2 regions of the Parabacteroides sp. AF14-59 genome follow, and region 1 is predicted to be linked to the other one. Evidence: riboswitches for the same ligand, from Rfam matches in the RefSeq annotation. Region 1 holds a riboswitch; the other holds the start of a gene.
The links. A riboswitch is a leader RNA that binds a small molecule or an ion and turns the genes downstream of it on or off. The one in region 1 is predicted to bind thiamine pyrophosphate.
Positions count from the first base shown of each region.

Region 2: linked by a shared signal. The riboswitch ahead of DWW23_RS01425 (sulfide-dependent adenosine diphosphate thiazole synthase) and the one ahead of DWW23_RS23685 (TonB-dependent receptor) in region 1 are both predicted to bind thiamine pyrophosphate.

Region 1 covers NZ_QUHH01000032.1:23,164-31,059, forward strand. Annotated here, with positions in the region: gene DWW23_RS23675 (thiamine diphosphokinase) at 1-552, opposite strand, end outside; gene pnuC (nicotinamide riboside transporter PnuC) at 536-1,135, opposite strand; gene DWW23_RS23685 (TonB-dependent receptor) at 1,140-3,338, opposite strand; TPP riboswitch at 3,401-3,517, opposite strand; gene DWW23_RS23690 (SusD/RagB family nutrient-binding outer membrane lipoprotein) at 3,649-5,256, opposite strand; gene DWW23_RS23695 (SusC/RagA family TonB-linked outer membrane protein) at 5,296-7,896, opposite strand, start outside.
Region 2 covers NZ_QUHH01000001.1:327,462-335,357, reverse strand. Annotated here, with positions in the region: gene DWW23_RS01440 (MATE family efflux transporter) at 1-1,275, shown strand, start outside; gene DWW23_RS01435 (nucleotidyltransferase family protein) at 1,348-1,641, shown strand; gene DWW23_RS01430 (AAA family ATPase) at 1,677-2,318, shown strand; TPP riboswitch at 2,336-2,431, shown strand; gene DWW23_RS01425 (sulfide-dependent adenosine diphosphate thiazole synthase) at 2,492-3,262, shown strand; gene DWW23_RS01420 (hypothetical protein) at 3,354-4,316, opposite strand; gene DWW23_RS01415 (DUF6769 family protein) at 4,845-5,234, shown strand; gene DWW23_RS01410 (efflux RND transporter periplasmic adaptor subunit) at 5,328-6,566, shown strand; gene DWW23_RS01405 (efflux RND transporter permease subunit) at 6,582-7,896, shown strand, end outside.

The DNA of each region.
Region 1 (7,896 bases):
GCTGCCTTGCCACCAGGATGTCAAACGACGGTGGGTGATGGGCCAGCGGAGACCTTCGGTTGTTATTTCTCCGCAGGGATACATGGAAAAGATAGAGATTTGTTGGCCGGGTGTGCATGGCAGTGTTGCTGTTTGTAGCACGGGAACAAAACGGCCGTAATCGGAAATCATTTCTACCTGATCGAATAAAGGTGCGTAATCTGTCAGCAACGATATATTTCCCAGTGTATGGTCTTCGCGCAGCCCGGTAGCTCCCAGGATCAGTAGGTTCCGGAAGCCTGAAGAGTGGGCGAAACGTACGGCTTTAGTGAGGTCGTTTATTTCCTGGTCTTCTACCGTATGGATGCGGTCGTCATATAGTTGCAACATTGCGGGGGGGATGCTGTCGAGGTCGCCGACGATAGCTGTAGGGATCAGTCCCCGTTCATGCAGGTTCTGCACTGCCCCGTCGCATGCAATGATGGCCGGTGCGGATTTTAAAAGTTCCAACGGCCCGGCTGTTTGCGGAAAACTACCGTTAGCAACCACTATACAATCATAAGATGTTGTCATTTGTATTTATTCCTTTCTTTTTCCACGTATAATATCCGACAATAGCTAAAATGCCGTAGCAAATGTACAAAAACATAGTAGGATATAAGCCACGCAGATAATAAAGATAGACGGATACGAAATTGACGATAACCCAGAATATCCAGTGTTCGATAATACGGCGCGCCAACATCCAGGTGGCAACGATTCCGACGGAGGTGGTGAATGCATCGCCCATAGGGATCGGAGAGTCTGTGAAATTGTGGAGTATGTAATAAAGCAGAGTGTATATGGCGAGGATAGCTGATGCTATCCCCGCGAATAATGACCAGGTGATATGACGGTAGAAAATTGTGTCATCCGGGACTTTTTCTTCGGTAATATTTTTTTCTGCGCAGGTCCATTTTCTGAAACCGTAAATGCTGATGGCAACATAGTAGATATTCAGTCCCATATCGGCATATATTTTAGAGAAGAAGAAAACAAAAACGTAGACCAGTGAGGTCATAAAACCGACAATCCACATTGCTTTATGCTGTCTGATCTCCAGTAACAGGTAAAGAAAACCTGTTATGACACCAAAATATTCCAGTAGTTGCTCCATTTTTTCAGAATTTGAATGTTACTCTTGCCATGACATTTGTACCTGCCTGGGTGAAATAGCCGTCGTATTTGTGGACTTTACCTCCGCTGGTGTAGGTGGAAACCCAGGCATTTGTTTCATATTGTTCGTTAAAGAGGTTGTTGATCGTAACATCTACTCCAAGCTCTTTGATGAATTTCGGTTTGAAGACATATCCAACACGCAGGCTGTTCACAAAGTAAGGATCGATCGAACGGTCTTTGGTGGAAGTGTTGTCGATGTACTGACGGCCTACGAACTGTGAGTTGAAACTCGCGGAGAATCCTTTCAGATTGAAGTCGAACATACTGTTGGCAATGATACCGGGGGAGAAGGCTATATCTGTTGTTCCCAGGTATTCGCTAGCCTGGCCGCCGTTATCATAATCGTCCATAAAATGAGTATAGTCTTTTATTTTGTTACGGCTCAGGGTAACGTTTCCATTCCATTCCAGCCAGTGGGTGATACTTACACCTCCGGTCAGTTCGATACCCATACGATAACTGTCTTTGATATTGCTGGTCAAAGCCTCACCAATTTCGCTGATTTTGCCACTAAGGATCAACTGATTGTTATAATCCATAAAATAGAGATTGGCACCGACCCGGAAACGCTCGTTACCGAAGCTATAACCGGCTTCATAATCGTACAGGGTTTCGTGTGCGGGACGTTCATGGGGTTTGGCTTCCGTGAAATTGTCACGGTTGGGTTCCCGGTTGGCAACGGAGAAGGAGATGAAAGCATTATGGCCGTCTTTCTGGAAATTGATGCCCGCTTTCGGGTTGAAAAAATTCCAGTGCTTGTCTACATCGACGTCACCGCGGGCTTTGTCGTCACTTCCTTTAATGGTATAATAAATACCGCGGTATTGCAGGTCGAGATATCCGTTCAGATACGGGTGAAACCGGTAGTTGCCTTTTACATAAAAGTTATAGTCCAATTTGTTTCCTCTGTTACGGTAATATTCGTAGTCTGGCTGTGGAAGTGCTTCTCCGCTCTTTACCCACATGACACGGCCGAAATGGTCGCCTACATATTTGTTTACAGCCGAACCGAAACTCATCTGAAGACGTTCGGAACGGTAGTTTGCACTGTAGACAACGCCATAGAAATCATTATCCAGCCATTTACGGCGGACGAGGTCTGATTTGCGGATGGTATCGCCTTTTCCGTTTATGTATTCGGGTAATTGGTATTTTTCGAAATCTGAATCTGCTTTATAATCTTCGTAATACCCTTCCCCATGTGTATAATGGAGAGTCAGGTTCATGTTCCACAAGTCACCCAGGCGTTGGCTGGCCATCAGATGATAGTTCTGTTGCCAGTAATTGTCAGTCTGGTTGTTGTAAAACTTTTTGATTCCGTTTTCTTCGTATTCTCCGCACGGATTGTAGGTTCGGTCGCTGTTCAGAAGAGAGGAGGGAACGCCGTTCCATGCCTGATACGTCTTCTCTATATTTCCGAAAGTCAGGAAACGGACCAGCGTGTTATCTCCGTAATAAGTACTGGAACCGAAGTAAGAATGCATATTGGCTGTTGCCCGGTCGATATATCCGTCACTTTGTACATTGGAATAACGGGCATCGAACACGAAATGGTCATGGAGCAATCCGGTTCCCAGCTTCACTGAGTTTTTAACGGTTCCGAACGAACCTGCCGAAAGGGAATATTCAGCATAAGATTTCAGGTCCGGCTTCTGTGTCTGCATGGCTACGGTAGCCCCGAAGGCTGCGGCTCCGTTAGTGGATGTTCCGGCTCCGCGTTGTATCTGTATGTTGTCGACAGATGAGGCAAAGTCGGACATGTTCGCCCAAAAGACCGTATGTGATTCGGAGTCGTTGACCGGCACGCCATTTACTGTGATGTTGATACGGTTGGCGTCTGTTCCGCGGATACGGAAACCGGAATAACCGATCCCTGTCCCTGCATCTGAAGTCATGATGACAGACGGAGATTGAGAGATCAGATAGGGAATACCCTGGCCGTCGTTTTTGCGGGTGAGTTCGTTTCTGGATACTTCGCTGTAGGCTACCGGAGTCCCTTTGGCTACCCGGGTGGCTGTGACGACTACTTCGTCCAGCGACAGATCGCGTGAAATTTTTAAAGAATCGACAGGATCCGGTTGATTTTCCGCTGTGGCCCATGTGGCCAGCGAACCGGCAATAAATAATAATACACTTTTCATCCTTTTTACCTTATTGTTTAAAAACTGATAAATGAATAGGAGAGGAGTGTTGTGTGAAGAAGTATACCATGTTTTACAATTCCCTTCGGCGGCATTATCCGTATCAGGTAATATGGGTATAATCTCAGCCTGCGGTACGTACGATATTCGGTACGCTGCAAGCACCCCTTTGTATTCGGATGGCAAAGGTAAGGAAAGTTAGGGGATTGTACAAATGGTAAAACCGCCGCGAATCACTTCGGGGCGGTTTCTGTTCCACAATCTACCATCAATTATGTTGTAATTATTTACTGTGGATATTTTCTGTATGCTATTCAATCGTTGTATACCATGTACTCTTCATCCAGTTCAGCGGAGTGTACCAGGAATCTTCCTTACCTCCCAGGTGGGCATTCAGATTATCCGGGTTATAGTCTTTTTCGTCAGACGGATACTGGATGCGGTCGAGAGGCAGGGGAGTGGCAACGGACTGGTTATCACGTTTGAAATAAATTTCCGGATAACCGGTACGACGAACGACGTTCCAGGCTTCATATTCCTGGATTGCGCCATGATGTATCCAGCGTTGTGTCAGAATACTCTTCTGAGGATTGCTGGCATCCCACTGTGTTTCGGCATACGCTTCTACGACAGAAGCGGACGGAGCTGTCAGTGCATCGCGGAAAGTTCCTGTAGAATTCAGGTCGAAATAAAACTCGGTAGAGAGTTTCATAGCATTTATGAATTCACTTTTGGCATTGCCGCTGGCCCAGTTGTTGGCATAAGCTTCCGCCTTCATAAAAGAAACTTCGGCAGCTGTCATCCAGAGACCAGGGAATCCCGGGTTACGGGTGAAGGTCGATGTATCCAGTGCGGCGTAATATTTAGCAGTACCGTGTGTCGAGATACTCAGGTTCGTTTCCTGGTCCGTAATGGTTTCTTTCGGGTCGAGGCCGATATACTCGTTGTTCCAGTTACTGTCGTATAACACTTCCAGACGGGGGTCTTCATTGTTTGTGTTTGCATTTAAGGCACGTTGCATAGCACCTGACATGCGGTTATAGCGGGTGTTTTCGATTGCATTCTGCAGGTCACGGTCGAAGTCGAACTGATCGTCGTCGGTCTGTGGTACAGTAATATTATCAGAATTGACATCTACCATAGGATAAGTTCCCGGGTTTTCCAACATCGTCTTGATCGCTGTACGGGCTTCGTTGACCAGATCGCCGTTGGAGGCAAGATGGGTAGCAACACGTAAACGCAATGAGTTTACATATTTCCGCCATAAGGAAACATCTCCGTTGTTTACGTAATCTTCTGCGCTCAGGAAAGTACTGGCATTAGATGGAAGCGAACGGCCGTTAAGATATGTATTGACTTCGTCCAGGTCGGTCAGGATCATCCGGTACAAATCGATGTCCGAATCGTATTTGGGTTTGGAGGTCGCAACATTCCCGGTTGCCCATAATGTACCGGCTTCAGAGAATGGAACTCCTCCCCAGGCAGAACACACTTCATACAATTGTTCTTCCATCACAGTACGTCCCAGCAGGAAGAAGATACGGTAATCTTCTTTTTCTTCTTCCGGGAGATTATTGAATTCGCTTTCCAATACTCTGAACTGAGTCAGTGTATTGTAGAAGTTTCTCCAACGTTCGTTGAAATAACCCTGTCCGGCACCGGCAAAGCGGTCCTTGCTGTTTGTATGGCCGATAACGCCGGAGAACAGGCCGGAAGTGGTGGAAGATACATAGTATCTGTAATAAACCGGATTCATCCATGTATTGGAGGCTTGCCAGACACCGACCATTAAAGCCGGACATGTCACCTTTTGCGTTTTCGACGGATCCTGGTATTGGTCCGTAAATTTGTCGTCACTGCAGGAAGACGTTGCCAGTAAGGCTGCGCATCCGAGTGCGAGTGCATATATTTTTTTCATAAATCTTTCAATTTTATTATTCTATATTTATTTCGTCGATTAGAAGCTTGCACGTACTGAGAAGCCGAATGAACGTGTTGTGGCTGTAGAACCGCCAATCTGTGCCTGGCTGATCCAGGTCGTTCCGTCAGTACATTCCGCATCGAATTCTTTCAAGCTCTTATAGAAGTAGAAGAGGTTACGACCGTATACGGAAACCATCAGGTTTTTGCAGCCGAATTTGCTGGTGATGTTTTTAGGTAATCTGTAACCAAGGCTCAATTCGCGCATTTTTACATAAGAGTTTTTCTGTATCGCATTTTCGTAAGTGATATTACCGGAATATCCCCATCCATATTGGTTGTAATAGACTTCACCGGCTGTAATAATCGTATTGTTTTGACTGCCGTCCTGTTTAACACCCGGCTGGATCACACCATTATCGTAAACCATATTGCCGTTCACTGTTGTTCCGGCAGCCTGATCGGTCAGGTGACGTTTGGAGGGGTCTGACAAGTCGTTGCCGTCTGCATACCAGGTAAGACCGCCACGGGATGCGTCACGGTTGTCCAGCGTACAATCCAGGATACCCAGTTCTGTCATGTACTGGTAAGGCAAGTTCATTACATCACCGCCAATACGGAAGTCGATTGTTGCATCCAGATAGAAGTCTTTGTAGTTCAATGATGTACTGAATCCTCCGACTACTTTCGGCATGGCATTTCCTGCTTTTTGGCGCTCTGTATAGTCTACGATATACAAACCGTTGTCGTCAACGATTTTATTACCGTTTTCATCTTTTACCGTTCCATATACATACCAGTCACCCATCGGGCGGCCTACGGATGATTGAAGCACTGCTGCTCCGTTATCCACTGTAGAATGGTCGATAGAGCTGACGCCGTCGATCAGTTTGGTTACTTCGTTCTTATTCCATGCCCAGTTTGCACGGACATCCCATGTCCAGTCTTTGGTTTGAATAGGAGTACCGTACAGAGACATTTCAACACCGCGGTTTTTCAACTCGCCGACGTTCATCAGGATGGAAGTACCTCCCGAGGAAGCAGACGTCGTAGTCTGAAGGATCTGATCTTTCACCACATTACTGTAGAAAGAAAGTTCGAAACCTAAACGGTTGCCGAGGAATTTGTTTTCCCAACCTAATTCGAATTCATACTTTTGTTCCGGCTGTATCTCGTTGTTTCCAAGAGATTGTGGAACTTGGTTGTAAATATAGCTTCCGACTGCACTCTGATTGTAACCGGTAGCGGCTCTGTAAAGTTCAGGTGCGTTACCTACCACACCGTAGCTGAGACGTATTTTACCATAATCCAGCCAGCTGGGGTTGAGGTCTTTCAGCAAGGATGAATAAATGATACTACCGTTGACTGAAGGATAAACGAATGTGTTGGAGCCGGGAGCCAGCGTGGATGATTTTTCCTGGCGAACCGTACCTTCCACATAAGCCCAGCTGTCATAACCGAATGATGCTGTGGCGAAGAAGGCTTGTTTTAACAGGGATGCTTTTTTCATGCCGGGGTTTGCCGGTGTTAAACCTGAAGAGTTCAGGTGAAACCAGTTTTCAACGCTCAGACCGCCGCGGGTACCCACGGATGTGTCGTACTGATTTTCCTGGCGGGCAGACCAACCGGCATTTGCGCTGACATTATATTTTTCGGCAAATGTACGGTCAAACATCAACATAAGGTCGCCGTAGTAGATTTCATACTTGGAGTTTTTCAACCCATAGTATCCGGTGTAATTGCCCGGCTGTCTGAATACGTTCGGGGTTTCTGTCGAGTTTTTGCTTTCAATCACGTTGTATGTCAAGTCGGTTGACAAACGTCCGCGTGCGGTCAGACCCGGAATTATTTCCCATGATGGCGTCACACTGGCGATGAAACGGTTGTTGTCTTCCAACTGTTCTTTGCCGAAGATATTCCAGAAATATTCGGTTGCCATCTGATAGCCTGCCGGATTCCAATCCCATGCTTCATCTGGGGTCAATGTGTTGCTGTTGTAGTTTGTGTTCATGTAGCCGAGACTGGTCACTGTGCTGTTCTTTAAAGCCGCGATATCATCGTAACCGGTGAACATACCCTGATAGTTTGTCAGCAGTCGGCTGATACGGTAAGCACGGTTCTTTACATGCTGGCGCATATAGTTGGCCGAATAATCTACTTTTAAGTTTTTCAGGATATTGGCGCTACCAGATAATGCAAAGTTGTGCTTGTTGTTATGTGAGTTCAACTGCGTAGGGGTATTGTCTACATAGGTGTAGGAGAAACGCAGATTTCCTTTTTCCGTACCGTTGGTAATAGCCAGGTTATAAGTCTGGTTGATACCTGTCTGGAAAACATCGTTCCACTGGTTGTGGTCGATAGGTGCATGGGTACGGGTTACTCCGTTCCAGTTGTATAACTGTGTCGTATAGTCGTACGGACGTCCCCATGAGTAATAGGTGTTACGCGGACTGATCACCTGGTTACCGTTCCGGTCGGTACGGGTGTTCTGGAATCCGGTCTGTTTCTCAAAATCACTGGCGGTGGACAATAGGGCATTATCATAGCCCGGCCCGAATTCTTTCTGGATATTGGGCATGTAGGCTACTTTATCAAAGCTTAAGTTTGCACTGAAGTCTACACCCAGACCACTTTGTCC
Region 2 (7,896 bases), on a different contig from region 1:
ATTCCGGCGATTATCGCCATGACGGCATCTTCGCTTTATAATATGGCAGACAGTATTTTTATCGGACATGGGGTTGGGCCGCTGGCTATCTCCGGTCTGGCTCTGACCTTTCCGCTTATGAACCTGGCGGCAGCTTTCGGTTCGTTGGTCGGGGTAGGGGCTTCTACGCTTGTGTCTGTTAAATTAGGGCAGAAAGATTACGAAGGTGCAAACCGGGTTCTCGGCAATGTATTAGTGCTGAATGTTCTTCTCGGCGTCGCTTTTACCTTTGTCTTTTTGTTCCTTCTCGATCCGATCCTTTATTTCTTCGGGGCTAGTGAGAATACGATATCGTATGCACGCGATTATATGCAGATCATTCTCTATGGAAATGTGGTCACACACATGTATTTGGGATTGAATGCCGTATTGCGTTCATCCGGTTTCCCGAAACTGGCCATGTATGCGACACTGGCTTCGGTCGTGATAAACTGTATATTGAATCCGATCTTTATCTTTGGATTCGGCTGGGGAATCAAAGGTTCCGCATGGGCTACTGTGATTTCTCAGGTAATTTCACTGACCGGACAGATGATCCATTTTTCCAGACCGACGCAATTGCTTCATTTTAAGAAAGGTATTTATAAATTGAAGAAGGAGATAGTAAAAGGTATCCTGTATATCGGTATGTCTCCTTTCCTGATGAATCTCTGTTCTTGTCTGATCGTTATCCTGATCAACCGTGGATTGAAGGAGTATGGCGGAGATATGGCTATCGGGGCCTATGGTATTGTAAACCGTATCATCTTCCTGTTTGTAATGATCATTATGGGCTTCAACCAGGGTATGCAGCCGATTGCCGGATATAATTTCGGCGCCCGTTTATATCCTCGTGTGACGGAAGTGACCAAGCTGACGATGAAGTGGGCGATAGGCGTTGCAACGACGGGTTTCCTGTTATGCCAGTTGTTCCCGACTCTGATCGTGAATATGTTTACAACCGACGATGAATTGGTGAAAGCTGCCGTGTTCGGTCTTCATATCGTATTTGCCGTCTTCCCGATCGTGGGGTTCCAGATGGTGGCAACCAACTTCTTCCTTTCGATCGGTATGTCAAAGAAAGCGATCTTTTTGTCGCTTACCCGTCAGTTATTGTTCCTGATCCCTTGTTTGATCATCCTTCCCCGTTTCTTCGGAACGTTAGGTGTCTGGATCAGTATGCCGGTAGCCGACACGATCGCAACGGTCGTAACAGCAATTGTATTGGTAAATCAATTCAGGAAGTTTAAACAATAAATATTAGTTTACTACTGTTTGTAAATAAGGACAGGAACTCTTATCTTTGTGTTGTAACGAGATAAAATGAATATGAAAACTAGAAATGAATATTTAGAATTGCTCCGTTTGTATAAGCAACGGATGGCGGAACAATATGGAATTGTTCGTTTAGGTATTTTCGGTTCAGTGTCTCGTAACGAACAAAAAGAAGATAGTGATTTGGATGTTTGTGTAGAGATGAAAGAACCTGACGGTTTCATTCTGTTGAACATCAAATATGAGTTGGAGGAACTATTGCATTGTAAAATAGATATTGTTCGCTTGCGTGATAATATGAATGCTCTATTAAAACGTAATATAGAAAGGGACGGTATTTATGTGTAGAGAAGAATTCTTAAAAGGTAATCTTGAATAAATTTATGGATAACAAGATCATATTGACCATTGGCCGTCAATTTGGCAGCGGTGGACGAGAAGTAGGGCAGAAGTTGGCGAAAGCGCTGGGCATCGCTTATTATGATAAGGAACTGATGGCGATAGCAGCGAAAGAGAGCGGCTTGAGTGAGGAGTTTTTTGAGAAAGCGGACGAACGGGCTTCCAGCGGACTGTCATATGCATTTACGATGGGATATTCCTATATGGGAATGTTTACACCTTACAACGATATCTTATCGAACGACGGATTATTCAAGTTTCAGAGTGACGCTATCCGCAAGTTGGCGGCTGAGCAGTCGTGTGTCTTGGTAGGACGTTGTGCAGACTATATCCTGCGTGACGATCCCGACTGCCTGAGTTTCTTTATTCATACCACTCCCGAACATCGTATCCAGCGTATTATAGAAAGACAAGATGTAACTGTCGAGCAGGCAAAAGAACTGATGATGAAAACCGACAAATCGCGTGCCGCTTACTATAATTATTACACCAATAAAGAGTGGGGAGTCGCTTCTTCCTATAATTTCTCTATCGATGTATCTGTATTGGGTGTAGACGAAACAGTAGGGTTTATCAAAGACTTTGTTGAACGGAAAATGAATAAGCGGCCGCCACATTTCGGATAATTTATTATCTTTGCTGCGACTTATCATAGGGGTGCCTTAATATACAGGCTGAGATTATACCCATAGAACCTGCCCGGGTAATGCCGTGAAGGGAGAATCGGTAGAATTGCTAAATAAAGGAGAGCTTTACCTCTATGTGCTCTCTGATGTTTAAACACTAATTATTTAATGTAATGGAACAGATCGTTTCAACAGGAATTATTGACTCTTATTTTGCAAAACTGAAGAGCAACTTATCAATTGATGTGGCTATCGTAGGTGGTGGCCCTTCCGGTATCGTAGCAGCTTATTATCTGGCTAAAGCCGGTAAGAAAGTGGCTCTTTTCGACCGTAAACTGGCTCCCGGCGGAGGTATGTGGGGCGGTGCTATGATGTTTAATGATATTGTCGTACAGGAAGAAGCTATGCCGATCGTAAAGGAACTGGGTGTTTCTTATCATGATGCAGGCAACGGTACTTATATAATGGATTCAGTTCATACTACTTCTGCATTGATCTATCAGGCAACAAAAGCCGGTGCTACTATCTTTAACTGTTATTCGGTGGAAGACGTAGTATTCCATAACGATGCCGTAGCCGGTGTTGTAGTGAACTGGGCTCCGGTAATCCGCGAAGGTATGCATGTGGACCCGCTGACTATTATGGCTAAAGCTGTATTGGAAGGTACAGGACATGACTGCGAAGTAGCCCGTACAGTTGCCCGCAAGAACGATATCCGACTGAATACCCCGACAGGCGGTGTGATCGGTGAACGTTCATTGAATGTGGAACTGGGTGAACAGACTACCGTTGAAAACACAAAAGAGATCTATCCGGGATTATTTGTTTCCGGTATGGCTGCCAACGGAGTTAGCGGAAGTTTCCGTATGGGACCGATCTTCGGCGGTATGCTGATGAGCGGAAAGAAAGCCGCAGAACTTATCTGTGAAAAGCTGGATAAGTAAGATCAGATAATGATATCATATGAAAAGGACGGAAATCTATAGAAGATAACCGTCCTTTTTCAATTATAGTAACATAAAAACTCATGCCTTTTTACATATTCTCTACAATCTCCCGTTGTTTTTTGAAGAACTGTATCCGTTGCATTTCGCCGCTTTCGGATATCATCGTGGAGAATTTACGTAAGGACTGAATCCATTCCTTCATATTTTTGCACATCTCTTTATCCCTCGAAGTGATCGAGTTGATTGAAAAAATCCGGATCAGACTTAATTGCAAGTTCGATGTTTCCACATAGCTGTATGTGGCTTCAAAATTGATGTTGGATATATATATATGTATATCCTTTCCCGAATCAAATTTCCCTCTGGAAGCGATTGTTTCCAGATCGTCTAATAGTTGCAGGAGTTCCTCCTGTAGTTTGGTGACTTCTTCTTCTGTAATTAAATGAACACTGGCGAAATACTTTATGTCGTTCACCAGATAATGAAACATCATGCTATCCCATATATAATGCGTAGTCTGTATATATGAGCTCGCTTCTACGAATGCCTTTTGGGCGCGTTTGAGATCGTCTGGTATGTTCAGTTCTGAAAAGTTCTTTACACAATTTACCTTTTCATTCTGGTACATCCATTTGAATAGCCGGAACCTGGACAAATTATCGTATTTCAGGTAATAAGTCTGGGGGATCATATTTGAAGCCGTACTAAGTTCCGAGGTCGGATCATCCCGTAAGGATTCAAATAATTCAACGTAGTGGTCAAGAATCGCGTAATACGTTTTGATAGGATCTGAATAATGTAAAAGATTCAGGTCGAACATTGCGTTATTGGTATAGCTTATACCCACGATCTGATCCAGGGAAACTCCCAATTTCTTTGAAATTATAGAAGCTTCATTGAGGGTGAAAGGGACTTCGCCGCGTAATCTTCTGTATACGGCTTCTTTTCCTATATAAAGAATATCCATCAGGGTATTCGCCAAGTTGACCCCATCCGGAATTTTATCTTTCATTACCTCGATCAGATTTGTATTTAATACATCTGTATTCATTCCAATTCTCCCTTTTAAATAATATATATGTTCAATTATTAAACAATAAACAATGCGTATTGTTTCGGAAAACGCAACAATAGACGTTAAAGTGTCTCCATGTTACTTATTTTCGAAAAAGACGAGTCGGTAAATACTTGAATGAGAAATAGACGCGTCTCAAAATACCTTATTTGCGAAATAGAACTCCCGTATTTGCTTCGTAAATTCGCATATCTCAATTAAGAGAGACGGCAATGATGGTTTGAACGAATAGTTATTGCAGTTTAATATTAATACTAAGTGATGTTAATTGAAATAGCATTAGAATGGATGAACTTTATTTTATTTTAGTCTTAGATTTTTTGTTTATAAATTATTGACCTAACCAAACATTTGCTTGTATAATCAGAATGAGTAGACCACTAATGCTAATACCATGAACAACTGTCCGGCTGGGAGGTGACTCTCGGCCGGTCTTTTTTTTCTATATATCTGCTGTTTGCCTTTGAGTTGCAAAATAAACTTTTTACTTTTGCAACATAAATCATGAGAGCGAAGAAACATATAATCCGTTACATAATGTTGGTGGCAAGTATCATCATGCTGCTTTCGGTTGTGGTGCCACATCACCACCACAGTAACGGTATGCCTTGTTTCAAATCGTTGACTGAACATAACCATAAAAGCTCGTCTTCTCACGATTGCGGATGCAACGGGCATAATCTGGCCCTTTTTACATCTCTTTTGTCGCATGTGACAAATGCAGATGTAAGTCACTTACTTTTCCCTTTGCAAGTTTTATTTGATTATATTAACCCTCCTGTTCCGTTGCTGTACGGACAAACGTTCGATCGTGAACGAGCCTTTTATATTGAGTCTCTGCACGATACCTGGATCACGTGCTCCGGCGGACTGCGTGCCCCTCCTGTGTTATAATTGTTTCTGATAGGAGCGAACCTTATTCGCATTCCGGTGTTTTAAGCAAGACGCCGAACTATTTTATTTGCATTTATAACATATTATAATACAATGAGAAAGATATATTTATTGTGGGTTTTATGTGCCTACATATTCGCAAGCTGTGGCGGCGGAGCTGCTAAGCCTGAAGAGCATAACCATGATCATGAAGCACATGAACATGAAGAAGGACACGATCACGAACATGAAGGTCATGATCACGAACACGAGGGAGACGAGCATGAAGGCCATGATCATGGAAATGAAGCTGCAGCAGGTGCACACTCCAACGAAATCATTTTTAAAGAAGAATTGGCGAAAGCTGTCGGGCTGCAGACAAAAGTGATGGAACCGGCTTCTTTTACGGATGTTATAAAAACCAGTGGAAGCGTACTGGCAGCACAGGGGGATGAAACAACGGTGGTTGCAACTGTTCCCGGTATTGTGACATTCGGTCGTTTATCATTTGTTGACGGTACTCCGGTAAAGAAAGGGCAGGCGATCCTGAGCCTGGCTTCCAGCTCCCTGTCGGAAGGGAATGTAGCTGCCCGTGCCAAATATGCATACGAAACAGCCAGGAAAGAATATGAGCGTATGCAGCAGTTGGTAGGAGATAAGATTGTTTCGGCTAAAGATTTTGAACAGGCTCGTTTGAATTATGAAAACGCAAAGGCTGCTTATGATGCTGTTGCCGGTAAGCAGACAGAGAATGGCGTGTCGGTGGTATCTCCGATGAACGGATATTTGAAGAATCTTCAGGTAAAAGAAGGGGACTATGTGACAGTGGGGCAACCGCTGGCAACTATCTCTCAGAATAGCCGTTTGGTGCTTCGTGCCGAGGTTTCGGAAAAGTATTATCAATATCTTCCGGCTGTTCAGTCTGCTAATTTCCGTACTCCTTATGATGAGCAGGTATATAAGCTTTCCGAGCTTCACGGACGGTTGCTTTCGTATGGAAAAGCGTCGGATGCCAATTCATTCTATATTCCTGTTACTTTTGAGTTTGATAATAAAGGAGCCGTTATTCCCGGTTCTTTCGTCGAGATTTATCTGCTTGCTACTCCGATGCAGGAGGTGTTGAGCGTCCCTGTTTCCTCCCTGATAGAAGAACAAGGAATTTATTCTGTATTTATCCGTCTCGATGAAGAAGGTTATAAAAAGCAGGAAGTAAAACTGGGAGCGAATAATGGTTCTGAAGTACAGATATTATCCGGCTTGAAACCGGGTGACGTGGTCGTAACACAAGGCGCTTATCAGATTAAACTCGCCTCTGCTTCTAATGCTATTCCGGCTCATACTCACAATCATTAATGGGAGGAGCAGAATATGTTGAATAAGATAATATATTACTCGCTGCATAACAGATTGGTTGTCCTGATCTGTGCGTTGCTGCTGATGATAGCGGGAACTTATACGGCCTTTCATACGGATGTAGACGTGTTCCCCGACCTGAATGCTCCGACCGTGGTTATCATGACCGAAGCAAACGGGATGGCTCCTGAAGAGGTGGAACGTCTGGTTACTTTCCCGGTCGAAACGGCTGTAAACGGAGCGATGGATGTACGCCGTGTACGTTCTTCTTCTACCACCGGATTTTCGGTTGTATGGGTGGAGTTCGACTGGGGAACGGATATTTACCGTGCCCGTCAGATCGTTTCCGAGAAACTGGCGGTTGTAAGTGAAAGTCTTCCCGAAAATGTAGGGAAACCGACATTGGGGCCTCAATCATCTATCCTGGGGGAAATGATGATTATCGGATTGACGACTAAGGATAATGGAAATGACCCCGTCGGTACCACCCAAATGGACCTGCGCACAATTGCCGACTGGACGATCCGTCCGCGTTTATTATCTACCGGAGGTGTGGCACAGGTAGCCGTAATTGGGGGAGATATCAAAGAATATCAGATCTTACTCGATCCTGCCCGCATGAAACATTATGGAGTAGGGTTGAATGAGGTGCTGACGGTTTGCCGTAACATGAACCGTAATGCAAACGGTGGTGTCTTGTACGAATACGACAATGAGTATATCATTCGTGGTATCCTTTCTACTCCGAAAGCGGAAGAACTGGCAAAAGGTGTGATCAAGACAGTGGACGGTTTTCCTGTTCTGCTGGAGAATGTGGCTACAGTGAAAGTAGGAAGCAAAAGCCCTAAATTGGGTACGGCATCCGAACGGGGTAAACATGCTGTCCTTATCACGGTTACCAAACAGCCGAATACCAGTACGATCGACCTGACAAATAAACTGGATGAAATTGTGGCTGACCTTCAAAAGAGTTTGCCTGCCGATGTAAATATATCTACCGATATTTTCCGTCAGAGCCGTTTCATCGACAGTTCTATTAACAATGTAAAGAACAGTTTGTTTGAAGGAAGTATCTTCGTTGTGATTGTGCTCTTCCTTTTCCTGATGAATATCCGCACAACGGTGATCTCATTGGTGGCGTTGCCTTTGTCATTGCTGGTCTCTATCCTGGTTTTGCATTATATGGGGCTGACCATTAATACGATGTCGCTGGGAGGTATGGCGATTGCTATCGGATCGTTGGTGGATGATGCCATTGTCGATGTCGAGAATGTATATAAGCGGATACGTGAAAACCGGATGTTGCCTCCCGACGACAGGCGTTCTATCC